DNA from 3 places in the Peribacillus sp. NPDC096379 genome. Region 2 is predicted to be linked to each of the others. Evidence: riboswitches for the same ligand, from Rfam matches in the RefSeq annotation. Region 2 holds a riboswitch; each other region holds the start of a gene.

Region 1 (3,286 bases), on a different contig from region 2:
CATTAAACGTGAAGCACTTGCTTGACCTGTTAAACCAGCTGTAAAAGTTGAAACGATAATCGCTACTGTATAAAGTGTTACAAGCACCGCACCACCTGCTACATTCGCAATATCAAATAATGCTGTATCTGCTGAGCTAAAGTTATTTACATCTGGCCAGACTAGCTGAGCAACATACGCTTGCACGATAAAAATAACGCCACCGATTAAACAAGAAAGAATGGCCGCTTTCCAAATATCATTTTTGGGATTCACTGATTCTTCCGATAAGGTTGTAATCGAGTCAAATCCTAAAAATGAGAAACATGCCATGGCTGCACCTGAAATGATGGCTGACATTACGAATGTTTCGTTATTAAAGAACGGAGTAATCGATACTAAAGCCGATGCACCATCCTCTACCATAATCGCCTTCATACAAAAAACAACGAAGATGACAACAACGATTCCCATAAATAACACTAAAATTTGGTTCGCTTTTGCTGCCACTGCAATTCCGAGAATATTTACAACAGTAATAACTCCAGCAATAATGAATACCCATACCCAATATGGAATGGATGGAATTAATGCATTGGCATAGGAAGCACCAACCATAAAGACGATTAAAGGCACTAATACATAGTCCATAAACATGGCCCAGCCGGCAAAAAAGCCTAAATGCGGATGAATCGCACGTTGTGTATACGTATACGTTGAACCGGAAACCGGGAACGCTGCAGCCATCCTGCCATAGCTATATGCCGAAAACATCATCGCAACCATCGCGATTAAATACGCTAATGGCAACATACCGCCTGTAGACTGTGCTGCAAAACCATATATATAAGCAGGCGCAATGGGCGTCATAAAGGCGATGCCATAAATCACCAAATCCTTCAGTGTTAGAACACGCTTAAAATGAGGAGCTGCACTGTCTTGATTTGCATTACTTTGTCCTTGACTCATTTAAAAAGCTTCCTCTCTATTTTTGAACAACAGTACGTTGTTCAATTTCCTCCGAAATGAATTGAATGGTTTCATCTGTGCTCATCACTTGGCAATAAATTTGATTCATGATCATGATTTCTGCATCATGTAACTCTTTCGTTGCCGCTGCGCAAGCATCTTCTACTAAAATTACTTCAAAACCAGCGTCTGCTAAGCTACGTACAGTTGAGGCAACACATTGGTCTGTTACAACACCTGTACATACAACTGTTTCAATGCCCATATTACGAAGTAAAAATTCATAGTTTGTTCCACTTAAAACACTGTCTGTCGTTTTATTTACCACGATTTCATCTTCTAATGGTTTTAATTCATCTACCATTTCTGCACCTGGATCACCGATTGGTAATAAGATATTATTCCAACCTGGGCGACGTTGTACAGGGGAACGGTCACGTCCATCCTTATGATGACAAGCAATCCGTCCGAAAGTGACTTCTAATTGATTGGCACGGAAAAAGTCTAGTAGTTTTTTATTGTTTGGAATCGCTACGTTATCGATACGATCATAGAAAGATTCCCACTTATCGAACATGCCTTTTTCTCGTGCAACTTGAGCATCCAATCCATCACGGCTAATAAATTGATTTTGCATATCCACGACTAAAAGTGCTGTTTTTGCTGGATCTAATTTCATTTTATCTTCGCCCGTCGGGATAAATTCGTAATAAAGTGTTTGCAGTTTTTCCATATTCATTTCCTCCATCTTAGCCTATACAAGCTATATTCATTTCTTCAATACAAAGCATTCGTGAGCATCTGATCCTAACTTAAATGATGAAAAAGGTTCGGGTTCTAAAAAACGTATCACCTTATAAAGGTGGCGATGCGGAGCTGATTTTTTGGAAGCCCGCCCCTTTTCCATAGAAAAAAGAGATTCCCCTATATGCTAAAGGAATCTCTTAAAGGCAATAAAAAAAGACTAGATACCTTCCGAGAAAGAACCCGGAAATCGATGTAGCCATTCCAAATTCCTCACCCTTTTGTCTCTACTGAGAGATAGCACAACTTAATAAATTGGGTAACTTATTAAGACAGTCCTGTAATTATTCATTACAGACCCAGCACATAATGGCGAGAAATCATTATATACTTCGGCGACATTTCCTTCTGCATAGCTTCTTCGTCTTCTCTGACTCCACTAAGCACTAATAAATATCGCGCCTCTACCTCACAATTATAAAAAGCGAGGTATATTTATTCATTATAATTATTATATAATTATAAATATTACGATGTCAATATAATATTTATCTATTAATCATTCCTAAAAATAAGGAAATACAGGAAAATACTAACATATTAAATGTTATATTAATATAACATTTAATAACACCAGTACAAGATATTCTTTTAACCAACAGGCTCCGATTTTAGAATAGCAAAAAAAACTCATTTGCCATTCATTATTGCAAATGAGTAATAATCACTAGCTGACATCTAGCTTTTTTTTAATATGGCTTGTATGAATCATTCTACTTTAATTGTTCTGCTCAATACATTGGTAGACCGCCATCATATCTCGTTTATTCAACTCGCGAATACGATTAAAAATTGGAATATCACTAACAGCCTCATTTATTAAGCTCTCAGCAACAACATCACGTACTTTGCCAGTTAGCCATGTTTGCACGTCAAAACCATCGACGATTTCCTTACGCCCTTCTTCATTGATACCACTTGCATCACAACTCACACATGGTATCGATAATTTGTACACACCGTCATGGAGACCATCTTCTGAAATGACTTTCTTCCCTTTACAGAATGGGCATGGATGACTTTTTTTAATCTTATTTATTTGGGTAACAATTTTTTTGTAACCAAATGCTTCATAAACATACGTTAGTTTTTTGTATTTGCCATTGGTGAAATACTTATCAATAATTGTTTCTCTTGTTTCGTCAATATTGGCAAAATCACAAATTGTTATCAGATTTTTACTGCTTATAGCTTCGATGTTTCCTTTAATTCTGTCCCAGAATGGTAAGACATTTTGTAATACCATTTCATAGTGGGCAAAGCTTGCCTGTTCCAGTTCAAGCATTTTCAGTGCGACTTGTGTTTCCCTAGGCAACAGGGAGACATCTTCCGTCAAGGCCATCTCGCCGCCAACAATAGATTTCATTTTTACGAGTTCCGGTAACTCACCTACCATTTTCAAAACCTGATCAAGCGGCTGATGAATAATCTCACGAATATCTGTGTCGCCAAATTCGAGCTTTTTATGATGGCTTAGCACGGCGCCCTGACAAATTGGACAGGTAATCATCTCTTTTGACGCTTTCATATGCTC
Region 2 (3,286 bases):
AATATTGAAGCACTCATTTTAGAATTAAACTTAATCAAGAAACATGATCCGAAATATAATATTATGCTGAAGGACGATAAAACGTATCCGTTCATCAAGCTGACGAATGAGCGTCATCCGCGCTTAATCATCACCAGAAAAGTGAAAAAAGATAATGGTAAATATTTTGGTCCCTATCCGAATGTCATCGCGGCTAATGAAACGAAAAAGCTCCTTGACCGCATTTATCCGCTTAGAAAGTGTAATACATTGCCTGATCGCGTGTGCTTATACTATCATCTTGGTCAATGTCTCGCACCATGTGTGAAAGAAGTGCCACAGGAAAAATACAAAACGATGATGGGTGAAATTACGCGATTTTTAAATGGTGGCTATCAAGAAATTAAAAATGAGTTGTCTGATAAAATGCATGAGGCAGCTGAAGAACTTGATTTTGAACGGGCTAAGGAATATCGAGATCAAATCGCCCATATTGTCGTTACGATGGAAAAGCAAAAAATGATGTCCAATGATTATACAGATCGTGATGTTTTTGGTTTTGCGTATGATAAAGGCTGGATGTGTGTACAAGTATTCTTTGTTCGTCAAGGTAAATTGATTGAACGTGACGTCTCGTTGTTTCCGATATACGATGAACCTGATCAAGAATTGCTAACATATCTAGGGCAATTTTATTCAAAGGCAAATCATTTCAAGCCGAAAGAAATTTTTCTACCTGAATCAGTAGATACACAATTAGCGGAGCAATTATTACAGGTTAAAATTCTTACCCCGAAAATTGGACAAAAGAAAGAATTACTCAATCTTGCTAGTAAAAATGCTAGCATTGCGCTGGGAGAAAAATTTGCTTTAATTGACCGGGATGAGGATCGCACGATTAAAGCAGTGGAGAGGCTTGGAGAACAGCTCGGCATTTATACACCGCACAGAATTGAAGCTTTCGATAATTCAAATATTCAAGGAACGAATCCTGTTTCTGCGCTCGTTGTCTTTATCGACGGAAAACCTGAAAAACGGGAATATCGTAAATACAAGATTAAAACGGTTAAAGGACCAGACGATTACGAATCAATGCGTGAGGTAGTCCGTCGCCGCTACTCGAGAGTGTTGAAAGAAGGACTTCCGCTTCCAGATTTAATCATTATTGATGGCGGTAAAGGGCATGTTGAAGCAGTTCGCGATATTTTAGAAAATGAACTCGGTCTAGAAGTCCCACTCTCAGGCCTTGTAAAAGATGAAAAGCATCGTACATCTGAACTGATGATTGGCAATCCACTTGAGATTATCCCGCTTAACCATAGGAGTCAGGAATTTTATCTGCTACAACGGATTCAAGATGAGGTGCATCGTTTTGCCATCACTTTTCACCGCCAGCTGCGAGGTAAAAATGCTTTTCAATCTTTGCTTGATGAAATTGAAGGCATCGGCGAGAAACGAAAAAAACAACTTCTAAAGCATTTTGGCTCAGTAAAGAAAATGCGTGAAGCAACGGTAGAAGAAGTTCAAGCGGCAGGCATTCCGCGATCTGTCGCTCAAGAGCTTGTAAAGAAATTGCAAGAATAATCTTGCTGTTCAAAATTGGGTATGCTATACTACAGTTAATTTTTAAAAGTAATATACGTTTTTAATAAATTTGATTGTCTAGCTACAGCGCCTAGCCCGGCTGAGGTCATAAGTCAAACATCTGATGGAGAGAAAATCACTTTCCATACAGATGTTTGCCTTATGCTCTGTCTGAGGCTGAACAAGGCGCTTACGCTTTTCGTGTGTTGATAGAGGTGCGGGTTTCATTAGTAAAGACTTGGAGAAGGATGAGCTTCTGTGAAAAGTCTTGAAAGGGGAAGTCGCCGAAGCGATCAAGTCTCATAGCTTGATTTTGCTGGTCTGACATTGAATAAATGGCAGATTGTCAGAACAATTTTGTTCTGGAGGGCTATCTCACTGTGATATTCGTATGTATTTACGTTACCACAGCAATGAGATAATTCTCATTGCTTTTTTTTGTATGCAAAAAAACAGCTGGAAAGGGTGTCACAAAGTGGGATTAATCGTGCAGAAATTTGGCGGTACATCAGTAGGAAATATTGAAAAAATAAAGCATGTAGCAACTCGGGTAATAGAAGAAGCGGCTCTTGGGAATGAGGTTGTTGTCGTTGTGTCGGCAATGGGCAAAACGACCGACGAGCTCGTTTGGATGGCGAATGAAATCAGTAATACTCCGAGCAAACGGGAAATGGATATGCTGTTATCAACTGGAGAACAGGTCACGATTTCATTTCTTACGATGGCATTACAAGAACTTGGGTATGACACAGTTTCTTTTACCGGTTGGCAAGCTGGGATTAAAGCTGAATCGATTCATGGGAATGCAAGAATTTTGGATATTGAGACGAATCGGGTCAAAGAACAGCTTTCGGCAGGAAAAATCGTTGTTGTAGCGGGCTTCCAAGGAGTGGATGCGAGCGGTGAAATCATGACATTGGGCCGAGGTGGATCCGATACGACCGCTGTTGCATTAGCGGCAGCTTTAAAAGCAGAACGCTGTGACATTTATACAGATGTTACAGGTGTGTTCACAACAGATCCTCGTTTTGTAAAATCAGCAAGGAAATTACAATCGATTTCTTATGATGAAATGCTTGAATTGGCGAATCTTGGGGCAGGCGTCCTTCACCCACGTGCAGTAGAATTTGCGAAGAATTATGGAATACCGCTAGTCGTTCGCTCAAGTATAGAACGGGAACAAGGAACAATCATTGAGGAGGAAGTAACGATGGAAGAGAATTTAATTGTTAGAGGGATTGCATTTGAAGACAGTATTACACGGGTAACCATTTTTGGACTGACTGGAAGATTAACTTCCTTATCTACCATTTTCACAACCCTTGCCGAGCAGCACTTAAATGTAGACATTATTATCCAAAGCATTACGGATACTGGTACGACGAATCTAACATTCTCGATTAAAGAGGATGACGTAAGTGGCGTGTTAACGGTTTTAGAAAGTAATAAAAAAGAATTACAGTTTGAAAGAATTGAAACGGAAAGTAATTTAGCGAAAGTGAGCATCGTTGGTTCGGGAATGGTTTCTAATCCGGGTGTTGCAGCGAAAATGTTTGCGATTCTTGCAGATGCAGGCATCCAAGTGAAAATGGTCAGCACATCTGAAATCAAAGTTTCTACGGTTATCCCAGACAAAGACATGGTTCTGGCTGTTGAAACATTGCATGTGGAATTTCAACTTGATGAAAGAACGGTAGTCAAAGCGTAAAAAATGAGTAGAGGA
Region 3 (3,286 bases), on a different contig from region 2:
GGATTTTTTTCATGATGAGTAGTCGCCACATTGGCAAGAGCGACGATCAAAAACGTCTTCATGAATTCTGATGGTTGTATCGAACCCACTTTGGGAATGACAAACCAACTCTTGGCTCCATTTATGTTAGGAGCTAACGTATCTGGAGCTACCACTAGCAAGAAAAGTAGAAAAAGCCCAAAGCCATACGCATACCAAGTTATTTTCTTTAATTGATCTGAATCAAAGGTAATGATGGCTGCAACAATACCTACACCAACCGCGTACCAAAATACTTGTTGAATTAAAAAGTTATTTACATACTGCCCAGATGTCTGCGCACTGTATATCGCAATACAGCTCGTAATAAACAGAAGAAATAGTATAAAAGCTAAGGTATAATCAATTCTGGATGAAATTTTATTATTTGATTCCATATAACTCTCCCATAAGAAGGATTAAGGGAACTATGATCCATAGCATATTTTTGAGAAAATACTCCCTTTCGTACACCTATCCATTATACTGTAAACAGACAAAATCACAACTATATCGTATATTGATTTTCCCCCACGAAGTCCCAACTTATCATCTTTCTGCGCTAAGTCGCCTTCTCTTCATGTAGGTAGTTACAAGTCCCTGACTTGGCGAAAATAGAAAAGCCCATCCAAAGATCACACCCGCAACACTGACCATACATCCTGCTATCGAAGCATCTAGCATCACTGCTGTGTAATAGCCCATTAATAAATAGTGAAAGAAAACGACCGGGATTCCTATCGCGCAAGCCAATCCAGAATCAAATGCCTTTTTCTTTACAATAAAAATCGTCGTTACAAGTGCGAATTCGAACAAGAGGTTAAACTAAAAAAACTGTAAACATAATGGTCCACGTTTTCTCTTTGTTCGCTCCAATGTATCGGGTCTTTTCATCTATTCTTGTCTAATTATTACTTCCCTTTCAAAATTAAACATTGCTTGTCCATTTGAAATATACTATACTACAATCATATTTAATTAAATATTCCCATTCACCGATGGGATAGAGGCTGCAACTTATAATAGTAAAGCGGACGAGATTCAATGAAATTGATGACTCCGTTTGAAAGGATAAATTGCCGAAGTTTGGATAAATCATTGACTATCCATGCTGGCGATGTTTCCGAACAGGAACATCACTGTCACGTTTAGTAACGTGGAGGGCTATCTTCGGAAGGATTTAACGGACTCATCAAACAGCCGTCGATCTTTTTCGACTGTTGTTTTTTTATTTGCCTTAAATACCATTTAACCTTCCATCATAAAAAAACATCCATGAGCATCTGATCCCAACTAAAACGATGAAAAGGTTCAGGCACTCAAATTGTATCACCTTATGAAGGTGGCGGTACGGAGCGGATTTTTGCGAAGCCCCGCCCCTTTTCCACAGAAAAGGAGTGTACACGATCATTGGCGAATTCAACCCAAACATCTAACCCTACTCAATTAAAGAGAACTCTTAAAGCACGCCATCTGATGATGATTTCTCTTGGAGGATCAATCGGAACTGGGATATTTTTAGCAAGTGGTGGCGCTATTCATACTGCTGGTCCAGGTGGAGCGCTGCTCGCCTATGCAGCTGTTGGAATCATGGTTTATTTCTTAATGACCAGTCTTGCCGAGATGGCAGCCTACATGCCAGTAGCTGGTTCATTCAAAGTGTATGCCACGAATTTTGTTGATCCGGCTTTTGGTTTTGCGATCGGCTGGAACTATTGGTATAACTGGGCAATTACGATTGCCGCGGAGCTTGCTGCGGTTGTACTCATTATGAAATTTTGGTTTCCAGAAAGTCCTTCAGTTATGTGGAGTGCACTGGCACTTGTCATTATGTTCGGCTTCAACTATATGTCTGTTAAAGGCTTTGGAGAAGCGGAATTTTGGTTTGCACTGATTAAAGTTGTAACAGTCATCATCTTTATTATTACTGGATTTTTAATGATTTTTGGCATTATGGGCGGAGAGTCTATTGGCTTTACAAACTTCACAATCGAGGATGCACCTTTTAATGGCGGATTCTTTGCCATCCTAGGAATTTTCATGGCAGCGGGTTTCTCTTTTCAAGGGACTGAATTACTCGGCGTAGCTGCTGGAGAAAGCGAAGAGCCAGAAAAAAATATTCCAAAAGCAATTAGCACTGTTTTTTGGCGAATCCTCCTTTTTTACATTTTATCTATTTTTGTCATCGGGATGATTCTTCCATACACAGATGAACGATTATTAAGTGATGCGGTTTCTGTAAGTCCATTCACACTCGTTTTTGAACGCGCAGGATTTGCCTTCGCTGCATCCGTCATGAACGCCATTATTTTAACATCTGTCTTGTCTGCAGGTAACTCAGGCATGTATGCTTCTACTCGTATGCTTTGGGATTTAGCACGCGATGGTAAAGCACCTAAATTCTTAGGAAAATTGGATAAAAGAGGTGTGCCAGTTAATGCCTTAATCGCAACTACTTTAGTTGGATCACTAGCTTTCTTAACGACTTTCTTCGGCGATGGTGCCGTTTATATTTGGTTGTTAAACGCGTCAGGGATGGCTGGATTTGTTACTTGGCTCGGGATTGCCATCAGCCATTACCGCTTCCGCAGAGCCTATATCGCACAAGGACACGACATAAAGGATCTTCCATATCGAGCAAAGTGGTTCCCACTCGGTCCATTATTAGCACTATTTTTATGTATTTTCATTATATTAGGTCAAAACTACCAAGCCTTTACGGGAGGCGGGGTCGATTGGAACGGAGTACTTGTTTCTTATATTGGTTTACCTCTTTTCTTAATCGTTTGGCTCGTCTATAAAGTTAAAAACAAAACAAAATTAATTCCTTTAAAAGACTGTGATTTTGAAACTAAATAATAACAAGGATATCCAAAAAGGGTTAGACTTCACACTATTGATGTGAGGTCTGACCCTTTTTTGTATGGGACAGCTTCTTATCAAATTAATTAAGTCAAGGTATTCAAGATTCTTACATCACTTCATAAGCAGGTGGATGATGTCATCTTCCTTACAATCATTAATGTGCAGACGGGAAAACGCGTTTCACCGTTTCAGTGAACTCATCAGCAAATCCTGCGATTGGATGACCATTCCTCACATCAGTCGAATAGCCTTGCATACGATCAATGAAGTCAGGGCTTGAAGACACGTACACGTTTTCAATCGTTGCATCAGCTGCCCTTACTTTGTCAGCAATTTTCTCCTCTACATTCTTCGCTAACTCATTGCTTCCTTTGTCCGATAAGTCGGCTGCAACATAGGCACT

Evidence for each region. Region 2 has a riboswitch for lysine ahead of ACIQZI_RS03085 (aspartate kinase). Riboswitches for the same ligand answer to the same signal wherever they lie in the genome.
Region 1: it holds a riboswitch for lysine, as region 2 does, so the genes downstream of both, ACIQZI_RS15300 (cysteine hydrolase family protein) here and ACIQZI_RS03085 (aspartate kinase) in region 2, are expected to answer to the same signal.
Region 3: it holds a riboswitch for lysine, as region 2 does, so the genes downstream of both, ACIQZI_RS17830 (amino acid permease) here and ACIQZI_RS03085 (aspartate kinase) in region 2, are expected to answer to the same signal.

What each region holds. Positions count from the first base shown of each region.
Region 1 covers NZ_JBIWFD010000003.1:246,056-249,341, forward strand. The annotation lists gene ACIQZI_RS15295 (APC family permease) at 1-948, opposite strand, end outside; gene ACIQZI_RS15300 (cysteine hydrolase family protein) at 965-1,681, opposite strand; lysine riboswitch at 1,983-2,167, opposite strand; gene ACIQZI_RS15305 (ATP-binding cassette domain-containing protein) at 2,471-3,286, opposite strand, start outside.
Region 2 covers NZ_JBIWFD010000001.1:639,061-642,346, forward strand. The annotation lists gene uvrC (excinuclease ABC subunit UvrC) at 1-1,563, shown strand, start outside; lysine riboswitch at 1,766-1,944, shown strand; gene ACIQZI_RS03085 (aspartate kinase) at 2,039-3,271, shown strand.
Region 3 covers NZ_JBIWFD010000004.1:122,392-125,677, forward strand. The annotation lists gene ACIQZI_RS17820 (FtsW/RodA/SpoVE family cell cycle protein) at 1-416, opposite strand, end outside; gene ACIQZI_RS17825 (hypothetical protein) at 568-834, opposite strand; lysine riboswitch at 1,015-1,193, shown strand; gene ACIQZI_RS17830 (amino acid permease) at 1,429-2,877, shown strand; gene ACIQZI_RS17835 (YhcN/YlaJ family sporulation lipoprotein) at 3,038-3,286, opposite strand, start outside.